Regions from separate parts of the Mesorhizobium kowhaii genome, predicted to be linked through region 2. Evidence: predicted binding sites of a transcription regulator. Region 2 holds the regulator's gene; the other holds the start of a gene.
The links. The regulator PhoB, encoded in region 2, activates phosphate uptake and scavenging genes when phosphate is short. The targets are predictions, from matches to a motif close to TGTCATNNANCTGTCAT.
Positions count from the first base shown of each region.

Region 1: the regulator PhoB is predicted to act here: its motif matches at 2,250-2,266, upstream of ACFFNA_RS02450 (esterase-like activity of phytase family protein).

Region 1 is NZ_JBHLYT010000002.1:346,551-354,146, forward strand. It holds gene ACFFNA_RS02445 (GcvT family protein) at 1-2,071, opposite strand, end outside; gene ACFFNA_RS02450 (esterase-like activity of phytase family protein) at 2,383-3,864, shown strand; gene ACFFNA_RS02455 (L,D-transpeptidase) at 4,025-4,813, opposite strand; gene ACFFNA_RS02460 (MATE family efflux transporter) at 4,947-6,419, shown strand; gene ACFFNA_RS02465 (TMEM175 family protein) at 6,676-7,251, shown strand; gene ACFFNA_RS02470 (hypothetical protein) at 7,341-7,596, opposite strand, start outside.
Region 2 is NZ_JBHLYT010000046.1:357-7,952, reverse strand. It holds gene ACFFNA_RS25765 (PstS family phosphate ABC transporter substrate-binding protein) at 1-873, shown strand, start outside; gene pstC (phosphate ABC transporter permease subunit PstC) at 988-2,454, shown strand; gene pstA (phosphate ABC transporter permease PstA) at 2,451-3,767, shown strand; gene pstB (phosphate ABC transporter ATP-binding protein PstB) at 3,785-4,609, shown strand; gene phoU (phosphate signaling complex protein PhoU) at 4,649-5,356, shown strand; gene phoB (phosphate regulon transcriptional regulator PhoB) at 5,376-6,065, shown strand; gene ACFFNA_RS25735 (ROK family protein) at 6,233-7,480, opposite strand.

The DNA.
Region 1 (7,596 bases), on a different contig from region 2:
GGTCGAGACCGGTCTGATCGGGTGTGTAGCCCTGCGTGAATTCACGCGACCAGATGCCAAAACTCTTTTCCAGCCTCAGCGCGTTCAGCGCATAATAGCCGATCTCGGCAAGGCCGAGATCCTCGCCGGCGGCCAGCAGCGTTTCGCGCAAGCTGGCATGCATGGTCACCGGACAACTGATCTCAAAGCCGAGCTCGCCGGCGATCGAGAGGCGGGCAACCTGTGCCTGTACCATGCCGATGTCGAATGCGCCGCAGGCCATGAACGGCAGTGCCGCGCCCGACACATCCTGATGCGTCGTTCGGGCCAAGATCGTCCGCGCGTTCGGCCCGGTCAGCAGGAAGCCGCTTATCGTGTCGGAAAGGTCGGTGACGGTGACGCCCTCCGCCGCATGGCTCTCGAACCAGCGCATGTGGAATTCTCTGAGATAGTAGGAGCCCATCAGCCAATAGTCGCCACCGCCCCAGTTGAAGACCGTGAGGTCGCCCTTCAGCCGCCCGTCATGGCCGAGCATTGGCGCCAGCCTCGCCTGTCCCGGCTTCGGCAGCCTGCAGGCAAGCAACTGGTCAAGCCATGCTTCGGCCCCGGGCCCGGAAACCGCATAGCGCGCATAGGCCGAGATATCGACGAGACCGGCGGCACGCCGAACCCGCAGCGCCTCGTCGCCGACGATGTCGAAGGCGTTGGATCGTCGCAGCGTCGTGTTCTCGCGAAACCCCATCGGCGCGAAATAGGCCGGGATTTCCAGACCCCAGGATGCCGTCCATTCGCAACCCGCCGCCGTCATGCCGTCATAGGCGCCGGGGCGCTTCAGCGGCCGGCCGGCGGGCAGTCGCTCATTGGGGAAGGTCATGACGAAGCGGCGCGAATAGAACTGGCGCGTCGTCTGCCTGAGATATTCGCGATTGGCCGCGAAGGCGCCGTAGCGGGCGATATCCATGCCGAAGATGTCGGCCTGCGGCTCGCCATGGATCATCCACTCGGCCAGCGACTTGCCGACGCCGCCGCCCTGGCTGAAGCCGGCCATGACGCCACAGGCAACCCAGTAATTCTTCAAGCCGCGCACCGGCCCGACGATCGGATTGCCGTCCGGTGTGAAAGTGAAAGCGCCATTGACCCATTTGCGGATGCCGGCCGTCCTCAGGCAAGGAAAGCGCTCATAGGCCTTGGACAGTTCCGGGCTGATGCGGTCGATGTCTTCCGGGATCAGCTCGATGCCGTAATCCCATGGCGCACCATCCATGTTCCAGTGCTTCGGGTTCTGCTCGTAGACGCCGAGCAGCACGCCCTTGCGCTCTTGCCTGAGGTAGGAAAAGCCGTCGAGATCGACCGCAAGGCCGAGTTCCTTGTCGAGGGCGGCGACCTCCGGAATGTCCTCGGTGATGAAATAATGGTGCTCCATCGGCGTCACCGGCAGATCGACGCCGGCCATGCGCCCGAGCTGCTTTGCCCACAGCCCGCCAGCATTGACGACATGCTCGGCCACGATCGTGCCTTGCTCGGTGACGACATCCCAGTGCCCGTCGGCCCGCGCCTTCAACGCGACCACCCGATTGCGCAGGATGACGTCGGCGCCACGTTTCTTCGCGGCACCGGCATAGGCATGCGTCGTTCCATAGGGGTCGAGATGGCCTTCGTTGGAATCGTAGAGACCGCCGAGCACACCGCTGACATCGACGATCGGGCAGATCTCCTTGATCTCCTTCGGCGTCACCAGGCGAGCCGTTTCGATGCCGACCGACTGGAACACGGCCCAGGCCGATTTCAGCCACTCCCAGCGCTGAGGGTCGCTCGCCATGTTGACGCCGCCCGTCATGTGCAGGCCCGCGTTCTGGCCGGATTCGGCCTCGATCTCGCGATAGAGCTTGATGGTATAGTCCTGCAGCGCCGCGACGTTGGGGTCGGCATTGAGTGCGTGGAATCCGGCCGCCGCGTGCCAGGTCGAACCGGCTGTCAGTTCGGCACGCTCGATCAGCGCCACATCGCTCCAGCCGAAACGCGTCAGATGGTAGAGCACCGAGGCGCCAACCACGCCACCCCCGATGACGACTGCGCGGTAGTGCGACTTCAAGGCTTCCCCTCCACGGCTGGTCCGAAGGCTGCACCATATACGCACTAGACATAAGTGTCTAGTGCGATGCGGACACACCGCGCTTCGTCGATTTGAGCCTGACGGAGTGATCAATTCTTTCGTGCGACCACACGTTTTTATCGACGTGTGAAGAAGCCGGCGGGCGGGCATCGCGCGCTGTCACGCAAGCATCATGTTCGCGCCGTAGACCGCTTTTCGGGGAGGCGCGCGCGGCATCATCGATGCTGCACCTCTTTCAGCTTTTCGTCCATCGGCCGCTCAGGCACGCTTTGTCACAAAGAGGATTATCCATGAAACACCTGTACCGAACCGCGTCGCTCGGCGTCGCGCTGGCATTGTTCACCGCCTTGACGCCGGCTCTCGCCGACAGCACCGCGACGGTCGGCGGTACCAGCTTCGTCAACAAGGGACTGGTTGGCGTCGGCCGCATCCCGGCCAGCCAGAAGGACAAGTTCGGCGAGACGTTCGGCTCAGGCTCCGGCATGGCGATCGACACCGCCGGCTGGACGCATGGCGCCGACGGCTACAAGGGTTCGCTCTGGCTGCTGCCGGACCGCGGCTACAATGTCGTCGGCACCACCGATTACCGGCCACGCCTCAACACAATCGGCATCGAGTTCGCGCCGACCGCACCTGGTGCGGCACCCGCGGCCGGCCAGGAGCAGTCCGGCGTCAAGGCGACACTCGCCGACACCATGCTCTTGACCGACGACAAGGGCGCTGACGCCACCGGCCTCGACCCGCTCAACGGCGTGCGCGCAGCAAGCGGCGACATGCCGATCCTGCCCGAGGCCAACGGCAAGCTGGCGCTCGACAACGAGGCGATCGTGCGGCTGCCCGACGGCTCGATGTTCATCTCCGACGAATACGGCCCGAACATCTATCGGTTTTCAGCCGAAGGCCGCCTGCTGTCGGCGACCCAGCCGCCGGCCGCCCTCGTGCCGATGCGCCATGGCGCGCCGAACTTCGCCTCGGACAATCCGGGTCCGGGTGCCGCCGAGCCCGATCCGAAGGATCCCGATACCGGCCGCCAGAACAACCAAGGCCTCGAAGGCATCGCGATGACGCCGGACGGCAAGTTCCTGATCGCCGTGCTGCAGTCGGCGCCCCGGCAGGATGGCGGCGATTCCGGCGCGACGCGCCAGAACACGCGTGCGCTGGTCTATGACGCTTCCGACCTCGCCCATCTCAAGCTGGCGCACGAATATGTCGTGCCGCTGCCGGTGTTCAAGGATGCCAAGGGCAAGACCAAGGTGGCCGCGCAGAGCGAGATCGTGGCCCTGTCCGACCAGACATTCCTGATGCTGACCCGCGACAGCGGCAACGGCCAGGGGTTGAAGGGCGATACCTCGCTGCTTCGCCAGATCAACATCGTCGATCTCTCCGCCGCGACCGACATTGCCGGTGGCACCTTCGACGCCGCCGACAAGCCGGTGGCGCCCAAGGGCGTGCTCGACCCATCGGTGACGCCGGCCAAGCTGACGCCGTTCATCGACCTCAACGACAAGGGCGAGCTCGGCCGCTTCGGCCTGCACAATGGCGCGCCGAACGACAACAACAACCTCTCGGAAAAGTGGGAGGCGATGTCGGTGGTCAGCGTGCTCGATCCGAAGCTGCCCGACGACTATTTCCTGTTCGTCGCCAACGACAACGACTTCCTCACCCAGGACGGCTTCCAGGTCGGTGCACCCTACAAAGCCGAGGACGGCGCCGATGTCGACACCATGTTCACGGTCTATCAGGTCACGCTTCCCGGCCTCGCCAAGAAGTAACGACACCATGCAGGCGGACGCGCCAAGCGCGTCCGCCTAGCTCTTCAAGTCGTTTGGCCCTTCAAGTCGTTTGTCGACGATCACCAATGCCGGAAATCCATAATTGTGCCCCATCCTGTGGCACGACGTTAGCCGAGCCGCCCACGGATCGTGAAGGCACTTACTTCAGCATCTCCGCGTCCTTTGGCACGCCCGCATCGATCGGCTCGGCCGTCCTGTTCGACACGGCGGTGATCTTCGCGGCGGCCGAAAGGTTCGCGCGCACGAAGACCGGCGCGGCGCCGTTGACGCGGCCGTAGAGGTCGATGATGTCCTGGTTCATGAAGCGCACACAGCCGGACGAAGCGTTCTTCCCGATGGAATCCCACTCCGGCGTGCCGTGCAGCCGGTACATCGTGTCCTTGCCGTCGCGGAAAAGATACAGCGCGCGGGCGCCTAGCGGGCTCTGCGGTCCGGGCGGCATGCCGTCCCTGTATTTCGCCAGTTCCGGCCGGCGCTGGATCATCTCCGGCGGCGGCGTCCAGACCGGCCACTTCTTCCTCGCCTGAACCACGGCGCTGCCGGTCCATCCGAAACCGGCCTTGCCGAGGCTGACGCCATAGCGGATAGCCTTGCCGCCGTCGCGCACCAGATAGAGGAAGTGCTCGGAGACATCGACGACGATCGTGCCGGGCTTTTCTCCGGTCGGGTCGGACACGACCTGGCGCACGAACTTCGGATCCATCTTGGCCACCGGGATTGCCGGCAGCTGATAGCCCTCGTCGACGCGCGCCGCATACATGCTTGCGACATCGCCGAAAGCCGGATCGCTTGGCGGCTCTGCCACTGGCGGCGTCACCACCTCCGTCGTGGTGCACGCCGAAAGAGCCACGGAGGCCGCGCCCATAGCGGATGCACCGAGAAACGCGCGCCGGTTCAGGCGCTCAAAAAACAGCGGAATATCGGACATGAACCCCAGCTAACCCATAAGATTTAATGGAATGCGGCCCCACGCGTCAGGATCAATATCCGATTTCGGAGGCTTTGAGAACATGATTAGATCAAGGCACGGACTGAGATAAGCCTTCGCCGAGTTGCCTGCCATGGACGACAAGATGCCCACGCGCCGCCGCACCGGCGACCTGACCAGCGGCCCGATCCCGCGAACGCTGCTGCTGTTCGCCCTGCCCGTGCTCGGCTCCAACGTGCTGCAGTCGCTCAACGGGTCGATCAACGCCGTCTGGGTCGGCCGCTTTCTCGGCGAATCCGCGCTGACGGCCACCTCCAACGCCAACCTCGTCCTGTTCCTCATCCTCGGCACGGTGTTCGGCATCGGCATGGCAGCCACCATCCTGGTGGCACAGTCGGTCGGCGCCCGCGACCTGCCCGAAGCGCGCCGCATCGTCGGCACCAGCGCCACCTTCTTCTTCCTCATCTCGGTTATCTTCGCGGTCTGCGGCTGGATCTGGGTCGACGCCATCCTCAACACGCTCGGCACACCGGCCGATGCCTTGCCGCTCGCGCGCTCCTATCTGCGCATCATCTTTGTCGCCGTGCCGATGATGAACCTTTTGTCGTTCGTCATGACAGTGCTGCGCGGTGCTGGCGATTCACGCACGCCCTTCTTCTTCATGGCGCTCGCCGTCGTCCTCGACATCGTGCTCAACCCGCTGCTGATCCGCGGCATCGGGCCCTTCCCGGAACTCGGCATCGCCGGATCGGCCACCGCGACGCTGATCGGCCAGACGGTGAGCGTGATCGCCATTCTCGTCGTGCTTTATGCCGGCAAGCATCCGCTGCGGCTGGCCGGCGCCAACCTCGCCCTGCTGCGGCCCGACCCCGCTTTGCTGCGCATCATCGTCTTCAAGGGCGTGCCGATGGGCCTGCAGATGATCGTCATCTCGGCGGCCGCGCTGACGGTGATGGGCATCGTCAATTCCTACGGTTCGCAGGTCGCCGCCGCCTACGGCATTGCCGCGCAGCTATGGACCTACATCCAGATGCCGGCGCTCGCCATCGGTGCCGCCGTCTCCTCGATGGCGGCGCAGAATGTCGGCGCCGGCCGTTGGGACCGGATCGGCCGCATCGCCGCCTCCGGCGTCGGCTTCAACCTGGTGCTGACCGGCGCACTGGTTGCCGTGTTGTCCGTTTTCGACCGTTCGGTGCTGAGCCTGTTCCTGAGCAGCGACAGCGCCGCGATCGACATCGCCGCCCACATCAACAATGTCGCGTCCTGGTCGTTCATCCTGTTCGGCATCACCATCGTGCTGTTCGCCACCGTGCGCGCCACAGGCGCGGTGATGCCGCCGCTGATCATCCTGGTGATCTCGGTGCTGATCGTGCGCACCGGCTTTGCCTACTTCATGCGCGGCGTGATCGGCGAGGAAGCGCTGTGGTGGAGTTTCTCGGCCGGCTCGATCACCTCGCTTATGCTGGCCGCGGCCTACTACCGCTTCGGCCGCTGGCGCACCATGCACATGATCGAGAACAGGCCGGCCGCCGGCGAGCCGCCGGACACCGGCCTTGGCGTGCCGCGCCAGCGCGCGAATATGACGCCTGAGACGCCGAATGGCTGAAAGATTTGGCACCCTGGCCAGCGTTTGTCGACGGCTGGTCAGGCGAAACGCGGTGCCTTCGGCGGTTCGCCTGAACCGGCTTGTTTTGCTTCCGCTCGAAACGCCCGGGAGTCCAACAGATCCACGGACGCCGCATGTCTGGGCTTTCCTGCCACCGCTGAACACTGTGCCGACTACCTCCGGTTCGCCCAGCCACATGGCCGGTAGCCGCCCGTCCCGCCATCGCGTAGATTTCGCCGTTAGAGGGGGAGAATCCATGGGCAAAAGCAGGGTCGAGGCATTCACCGATGGCGTGGTGGCCATCATCATCACCATCATGGTGCTCGAGCTGAAAGTGCCGCATGGCGAGGATGTTTCCGCCCTGTTGCCGTTGTGGCCGATCTTCTTCTCCTACGTACTGTCCTTCATCAATGTCGGCATCTACTGGAACAATCTGCACAACATGTTCCATACCGTGCAGCGCGTCGACGGCCGCGTGCTGTGGGCGAACCTGAACATGCTGTTCTGGCTGTCGCTGGTGCCGGCGACGACGGCGTTCATGGGCGAGAACCACTTTGCGCCGGTGCCGGTCGCCGTCTATGGCGCCGATCTCGCGCTATGCGCCATCGCCTATAATATTCTGGCGGCCGCGCTGCATCGCCTGCACGGCAACGACACAGCCTTTGCCAAGGCGCTGGGCAATGACCGCAAGGGCAAGCTTTCGCTGGCTGTCTACATCGCAGCCGTCCTGCTGACCTTCGTCAATCAGTGGATCGGCGTCGCGCTTTACGTGCTGGTCGCGATGGTCTGGCTCGTGCCGGATACGCGCTTCGCGCGGGTGATCGAAAAGTAGCTGTTATCTACGTGTTTGACGCAATTCCCAAGGGAAAGCGCTATGCGCTTTTCCCGGGAAAACCGCTACACATCTTTCCTGGAATTGCTCTATTTGCGCATCGCCTTCAGTTTTTCCGCCACTGAAGCGGCAAGGTCGGCATAGCGCTCCTCCAGCCGTTCCGCCGCCTTGATGATCGAGAAATCATGGCCAAACTTCTCCAGCGCCATGCGCAGCTTCTCGACGAACTCGGCTTGTTTCTCCAGGGCGGAAAAGAGCGTCTTCACCTGCGCTTCGCTGATGTCGGGGTTGACCAGCATCTGCGGCACCTCGCGGCTCATCTGATCGCCGGTGGCTGTCTGTTCC
Region 2 (7,596 bases):
AACTTCAAGACCCCGGTGGTCGAGTCCGGCGGCAGCGGCGCCGGCATCAAGGAATTCTGCAAGGGCGTCGGCGAAGACACGATCGATATCGCCAACTCCTCGCGCCCGATCAAAAAGGACGAAATCAAGTCCTGCGCCGACGCTGGCGTCAAGGAAATCCAGGAAGTTCGCATTGGCTATGACGGCATCGTCTTCGCCACCGACATCAAGGGTCCGGACTGGGCGCTGGTTCCCGCCGACATCTACAAGGCGCTCGCCGCCAAGCTCGTCGTCGACGGCAAGCTGGTCGACAATCCGAACACCAAGTGGAGCCAGGTCAATCCGAAGCTGCCCGACTGGGATATCGCTGCCTACATTCCCGGCGAAAAGCATGGCACGCGCGAAGTGTTCGAGACCAAGCTTCTCGACGCCGGCTGCGACAAGGCTGCCATCAAGGCCACCGGCGTCGCCGACGACAAGGAAGTCGGCAAGACCTGCATTGCGATCCGCAAGGACGGCAAGGCCATCGACATCGACGGCGACTACACCGAGACGCTCGCCCGCATCGACTCGAACAAGACCGGCGTCGGCGTGTTCGGCCTCGCCTTCTACGAGAACAATGCCGACAAGCTGAAGGTCGCTACCGTGGAAGGCATCACGCCTTCGACCGAGACGATCGCCAGCGGCAAGTATCCCGTGTCGCGCCCGCTGTTCTTCTATGTGAAGAAGGCGCATCTCGGCGTCGTCCCCGGTCTCAAGGAATATGTCGAGTTTTTCCTTGACGACCAGATGGTAGGCCCGGAAAGCCCGCTCGCCGAATACGGCCTCGTCGCGGCCCCGGACGCCGAACGTCAGGCCCAGCGCGACGCTTTCGCCGCCGGAAAGTCGATGTAACCAATCTACAAAACCAGGGCGCCGGCCGAAGCCGGCGTCCTGGTTTTGCCGCCTGCCGCTGGCGGGTGGCGATTTGAGCATCCTTTGCTCTAGAGTTTCCCCTGGGGTGGGTCCATGTCGTCCATGCTCGTACTGGCCATTGTCGTCGCCATCGGCCTGGTTGCATTCCTGATAGGTCGGCAGCGTGCCGCAGCGCAGGACAACGGCACGGTGAAGCCGCATTCGCGCGCCCACTATCACGGCTGGTGGGCCTTCCTGCTCGCCGTCCTGCCTGCCCTTTTGCTGCTTGCCGTCTGGACCATCGGCTCGTCCTTCTATCTCGACCGGCACATTCACGCTGCCTTGCCTGAGCGCACCGCTGACAGCAAGGTTGCCAGCGAAGCGCTGGACGTCAGCCTGGTAAAGAGCCTCGCCAAAGGCCTGCATCAGCTCGATGCGAACACGCTGGCGGCGCTGCCCGCGACCTTCGCCGAGCTGCAGCCGCTGCTCGCAGCCAAGGGCGTGGCGCTGGCAACGGATTCGCAAGACTACATGATCCCGATCGCCGTCGAAGCGAACGCCGTGCAGAGCCGGCTTGGCAGGATCGGCGCTGTCCTTGCATTCGCCCTGTCGATCGCCGGCGCTTTCTATGCGCTCAGGCAAATCGCACCGCGTGCAAGGGCGCGCAACAATGTCGAGAGGCTGATGCTGTGGGGGCTGCTCGCTGCGTCGACCATCGCCATCCTGACCACGGTTGGTATCGTGCTTTCGATGCTGTTCCAGACGATCCAGTTCTTCGAGAGCGTCTCGCCGATGAGCTTCTTCTTTGGCACGGTCTGGGATCCGCGCTTCGCCGCCGCCGGCTCGGGCGGCAGCCAGGGCCAGTTCGGCCTGATCCCGCTTCTCGCCGGTACCCTCTACATCGCCCTGATTGCATTGCTGGTCGCGGTGCCGGTCGGCCTGATGTCGGCGGTCTACATGGCCGAATATGCATCGCCCAGGGTGAGATCGGTGGTCAAGCCGGCGCTTGAACTGCTGGCCGGCATACCGACCATCGTCTACGGCATCTTCGCCGTCGTCACGCTGGGGCCGTTCCTGCGCGACCTCTCCGCCGCGCTCACCGGCGGCTCGCCGTTCATCCAGGGCCAGAGCATCTTCACCGCCGGCCTGGTCATGGGCGTCATGCTGATCCCGGTCGTGTCCTCGCTGTCCGACGACATCATCACCGCGGTGCCGCGCGCTATGCGCGACGGCTCGCTCGGCCTTGGCGCGACGCGTTCGGAGACGATCAAGCGGGTGATCCTACCGGCGGCGCTCCCGGGCATCGTCGGCGCCATCCTGCTGACCGCCTCGCGCGCCATCGGCGAAACGATGATCGTCGTGCTGGCCGCCGGTGTCGCCGCCAATCTCACCATCAATCCGTTTGAGGCGATGACGACCATCACCGTCAAGATCGTCAACCAGCTCACCGGCGATCTCGAGTTCAATTCGCCGCAAACCCTGGTCGCCTTCGCGCTCGGCCTCACGCTGTTCGCCCTGACGCTGGTGATGAACATCGTCGCGCTCTACATCGTGCGCAAGTACCGGGAGCAGTACGAATGACCGACATCCCCATGAATACGATGGTCCGGGTCGCCGCTCATCCGCGCCGCGACATCGGCCTGAAGGCCCGCTATGCCGCCGAACGCCGCTTCCGCATCTACGGCATGCTGGCGATTTCCGTCGGCCTTGCGTTCCTGGCCATCATGCTCATCACCATCGTCACGAAGGGTTACACGGCCTTCTGGCAGACGACGGTGTCGCTGCCGATCAGCTTTGACGAGAAGGTGATCGATCCGTCCAACAAGCGCGCCACCGATCCGACCGTGCTGATCAAGGCAAACTATCCAAAGCTCGCCGAAAAGGCGCTGATCGCCAAGCTCGGCATCAATCCCGACGACAAGCCGTCGACCCTGAAGCTCAAGGGCTTCCTGTCCGAAGGTGCCCGCGTCCAGCTGCGCAACATCGTCGCCGCCGATCCGTCGGTCATCGGCACGACGCGCGACGTCAACATCCTTGCCGCCGCCAATCTCGACTCCGCCTTCAAGGGCCAGATCGACCTTGGCGTCGAGGAAGCGCGCCGCAAGGTCTCCGACCAGCAGATCGCCTGGATGAACAAGCTCAGGGCGGACGGTGCGATGGCCGAGCATTTCAACACCGGCCTGTTCTCCTACGGCGCTTCAAGCCGTCCGGAAACCTCGGGCATGGGCGTGGCGATCATCGGCTCGTTCTACATGATGGTGATCGTTCTGCTGCTGGCGCTGCCGATCGGTGTCGCCGCCTCCATCTATCTGGAGGAATTCGCCAAGAAGAACCGCTTCACCGACCTGATCGAGGTCAACATCAACAATCTGGCGGCGGTGCCGTCGATCGTCTTCGGCCTGCTCGGCCTCGCCGTGTTCATCAATTTCCTCGGCATGCCGCGCTCTGCTGCGTTCGTCGGTGGCCTGGTGCTGACGCTGATGACGCTGCCGACGATCATCATCGCGACACGCGCCGCGCTTGCCGCGGTGCCGCCGTCGATCCGCGCCGCAGCGCTCGGCCTCGGCGCGTCCAAGATGCAGATGGTGTTCCAGCATATCCTGCCGCTAGCCGCCCCCGGCATTCTCACCGGCACCATCATCGGCCTGGCGCGTGCGCTGGGCGAAACCGCGCCGCTGCTGCTCATCGGCATGGTCGCCTTCGTTGCCGACTATCCAAAGACGCCCTTCGACCCGGCGACCGCGCTGCCGGTGCAGATCTACATGTGGGCCAACGAGGCCGAACGTGCCTTCGTCGAGCGCATGTCGGGCGCCATCATCATCCTGCTGGTCTTCCTCATGGCCATGAACATCACAGCGATCGTGCTTCGGCGTCGGTTCGAGCGTCGCTGGTAGAAAAAAAGGCATCTGGTATGAACATCATGACCGAACAGTCTCTTGAAAACGCAGTGGGCGACAAAATGAACGCCAAGTCGAACGAAGTGATCAAGATGCGCGGCGACAAAGTCGGCGTGTTCTACGGCGACAAGCAGGCGCTGTTCGACGTCAATCTCGACGTTCGCCTCAATCAGGTGACAGCGCTGATCGGCCCTTCGGGCTGCGGGAAGTCCACCTTCCTGCGCTGCCTCAACCGTATGAACGACACCATCGACTCGGCACGGGTGACCGGCAAGATCACGCTGGACGAAGAGGATATCTACGACAAGAACATTGACGTCGTCGAACTCAGGGCGCGCGTCGGCATGGTGTTCCAGAAGCCCAATCCGTTCCCGAAGTCGATCTATGAGAACGTTGCCTATGGCCCACGTATCCACGGGCTGGCCAAGCGAAAGGCCGACATGGATCAGATCGTCGAACAGAGCCTGAAGAAGGCGGCGATCTGGAACGAGGTCAAGGATCGCCTGCAAGAACCCGGCACCGGCCTCTCCGGCGGCCAGCAGCAACGTCTATGCATCGCGCGCGCCATCGCCGTATCGCCAGAGGTGATCCTTATGGACGAGCCCTGCTCGGCGCTCGATCCGATCGCCACCGCGCGCGTCGAGGAGCTGATCGACGAGCTGCGCCAGAACTACACGATTGTCATCGTCACCCATTCGATGCAGCAAGCGGCGCGCGTGTCGCAGCGCACGGCGATGTTCCATCTCGGCTATCTGGTCGAGGAGGGCGCCACCGACAAGATGTTCACCAACCCCGACGACAAGCGCACTCAAGACTATATCACCGGCCGGTTCGGCTGAGTGGTCCGGCGTTGAATTTTCAGGCACGAGGACTGGATCATGGGTGAACATACCGTCGCATCTTTCGATGAGGATCTGGAGCAGATCAGCCAGCTGATCCGCGACATGGGCGATTTGGCCCGCTCGATGGTCAGCGGCTCGACGCGCGCCTTGCTCAATTCGGACAACGCCCTGGCGCAGCGCGTCGTTTCCGACGACACCATCATGGATGCGCGCCAGCGCGAGCTGGACGACCGCGCCATCACGCTGATCGCCAAGCGCCAGCCGATGGCCAACGACCTGCGCGCCGTCGTCGGTTCGATCCGCATGGCCGGTGATCTCGAACGCATCGGTGATCTTGCCAAGAACATCGCCAAGCGCGTCGGCACCCTCGGCCTCAGCGTCACGCCGCGCGACCTGTCGCACTCCATCGACGCAATGGCGCAGCTGGTGCTGATCCAGGTGCAGGGCGTCATCGAGGAATATGCGGCGCGCGACGCCGAGGCCCTGGCGAAACTGCGCGCCGACGATGAGCGCATCGACGTGAAATACACCTCCGTGTTCCGCGAACTCCTTACCTACATGATGGAAGACCCGCGCAACATCACCGCTTGCACGCATCTTTTGTTCTGCGCCAAGAACCTCGAGCGCATCGGCGATCACGTCACCAACATCGCTGAAAATGCGTATTATGTTTTGACCGGCACGCAGCTGCCCGCCAATCGTCCGAAGCAGGACGAGACGGCAATGTCCGCGCCAGCGGCATGACGACAGGGGTGACCAGTCGATGATCGCGCCACGCATCATGGTGGTGGAGGACGAGGAGCCGCTAGGTGTGCTGCTCCGCTACAATCTGGAGTCCGAGGGTTACCAGGTCGAGGTGGTGACGCGCGGCGACGAGGCCGAGATCCGGCTGCAGGAGAACGTCCCCGACCTTCTGGTGCTCGACTGGATGGTGCCGGCGGTTTCCGGCATCGAACTCTGCCGCCGGCTAAGGATGCGTCCCGAGACCGAGCGTCTGCCGATCATCATGCTGACCGCGCGTGGCGAGGAAAGCGATCGTGTGCGCGGCCTCTCGACCGGCGCCGACGACTATCTGGTCAAGCCGTTCTCGACGCCGGAGTTCATGGCCAGGATCAAGGCGCTGCTGCGCCGCGCCAAGCCGGAAGTGCTGTCCAGCGTGCTCAAGGTCGGCGATATCGTGCTCGATCGTGAATCGCACCGGGTCTATCGCAAGAAGAGCGAGATCCGGCTCGGGCCGACCGAATTTCGCCTGCTCGAGTTCATGATGCGCCATCCCGGCCGCGTGTTTTCGCGCAGCCAGCTGCTCGACAATGTCTGGGGCGAGACGATCTACATCGATGAGCGCACGGTCGACGTGCATGTCGGCCGGCTGCGCAAGGCGGTCAACAACGGCCGCATGCCCGATGTCATCCGCACCATCCGCGGTGCTGGATACGCAATCAGGGAAGATTAGGGATGCGCTGATATTCAGGTGATGCCGGCCTGCGAACGGCGTCTTCCTGTGCTTCCGGTACTCACGTACTGGAATGTACGCTCCGTTCCGGTTCTCGGAATCCACCATTCTCGGCGCGGCCTGACCTGAATCTCAGCACATCCCAAGTCCGCGTTCTTCGGGCAAATTCAAGCCACGTTCTTGCCGCCGAGGCCGGATCTTGTCTGCGTGCCGGGCGCGAAAATCTCCTGGTCGACGAAGGTCAGCGCCCGCATGGCGCAGCCTTCGCGGATCAGTGGCAGTTCGTTCGGTTCGGTGTCGAAAGAAATCGATTTCGAATGCTGGCCGCCTGCGGTCTGGGCAATCGCCTCGCGCAATGCCGGCTCGATCAGGTCGAAGGCGGCGGCGCTGACACCGACCATGGCGACCGGCGCCGGATCGATCAACGCGAACAGGCTGCCGAGACCGTAGCCGAGCGCTTCGCCGGCCTTGCGGTAGGCCTCGCGCTCGGGTCCGTCTCTTTCGCGGGCCGCGGTTGCCAGCGCGCGCATGTCAGCGTCACTGACATCGGCCACTGGTTCTGCGTCCTCACTCATCTGCCTTGCGTTGCGCCAGATGGCGTAGTTGCCGGCATAGGCCTCGACGCAGCCGCGCCGTCCGCAGCGGCACAGCGCGCCGTTCGGCCGATGGATCATGTGGCCGAACTCGCCGCCCGAGGAATGGGTGCCGGTGAACAGCTCGCCCTTCAGCACCAGGCCCATGCCGATGCCGTGCGACAGCAGGATGGCGATGAAGTCGTCGCGGTAGCGCTGGGGATCGCGCCAGCGCAGCGCTATCGCCATCATGTTGCAGTCGTTTTCCATGGTGGCGGGGATGCCGAATTCGTCTTCGAGTATGTCGGCGAAGGCGATATCGGTGTGCGGCGTGATCGGCGACCACAGCATGGCGCGGGCACGCGTGTCGGTGATGCCCTGGATCGCCAGCGCGATGCGGGCGACACTGCGGACGTCGAGGTCGGGGTCTTCGAGACGGCGCCGCACGATGGCGACGCATTCACCGACCAGCGCGTCGCGCGGCATGGTCAGCGTGTCCAGCCGGCGCTGTTCCTCGGCGATCACCTGGCCGGCATAGTCGATGACGGCGACCGAGAGGAAGTTCAGCGACAGCACCACGGTCATCACCGCCGCCGCTTCCGGATTGAGGCCGAGGCCGACCTGCGGCCGGCCGCGTTTGAGCGAGCCGGCCTCGCTCGGCTTGCTCTCAGTCAGGATGCCTTCGCCGATGAGGTCGGAGGAGATCGCCGATATGGTCGAATGGCTGAGGCCCGTGGTCGCGGCGATCTCGGTGCGGGACGGCTGTCCGGCGCGGCGCACGGCCGCGATCACCATCGCCCGGTTGCGGCGGCGCAGATCGTCGTGGCGGATTCCGACCGACATGCTTTTTCACATCCTCCCGGCCGCTGTAGCCTTTCGTGCCCCCCGAAGGCCATCAGCGATGGGCCAAATTCTGGCAGAAGCCTGCCATCCTGTCATTATTTATTCCGGAGCTCGAA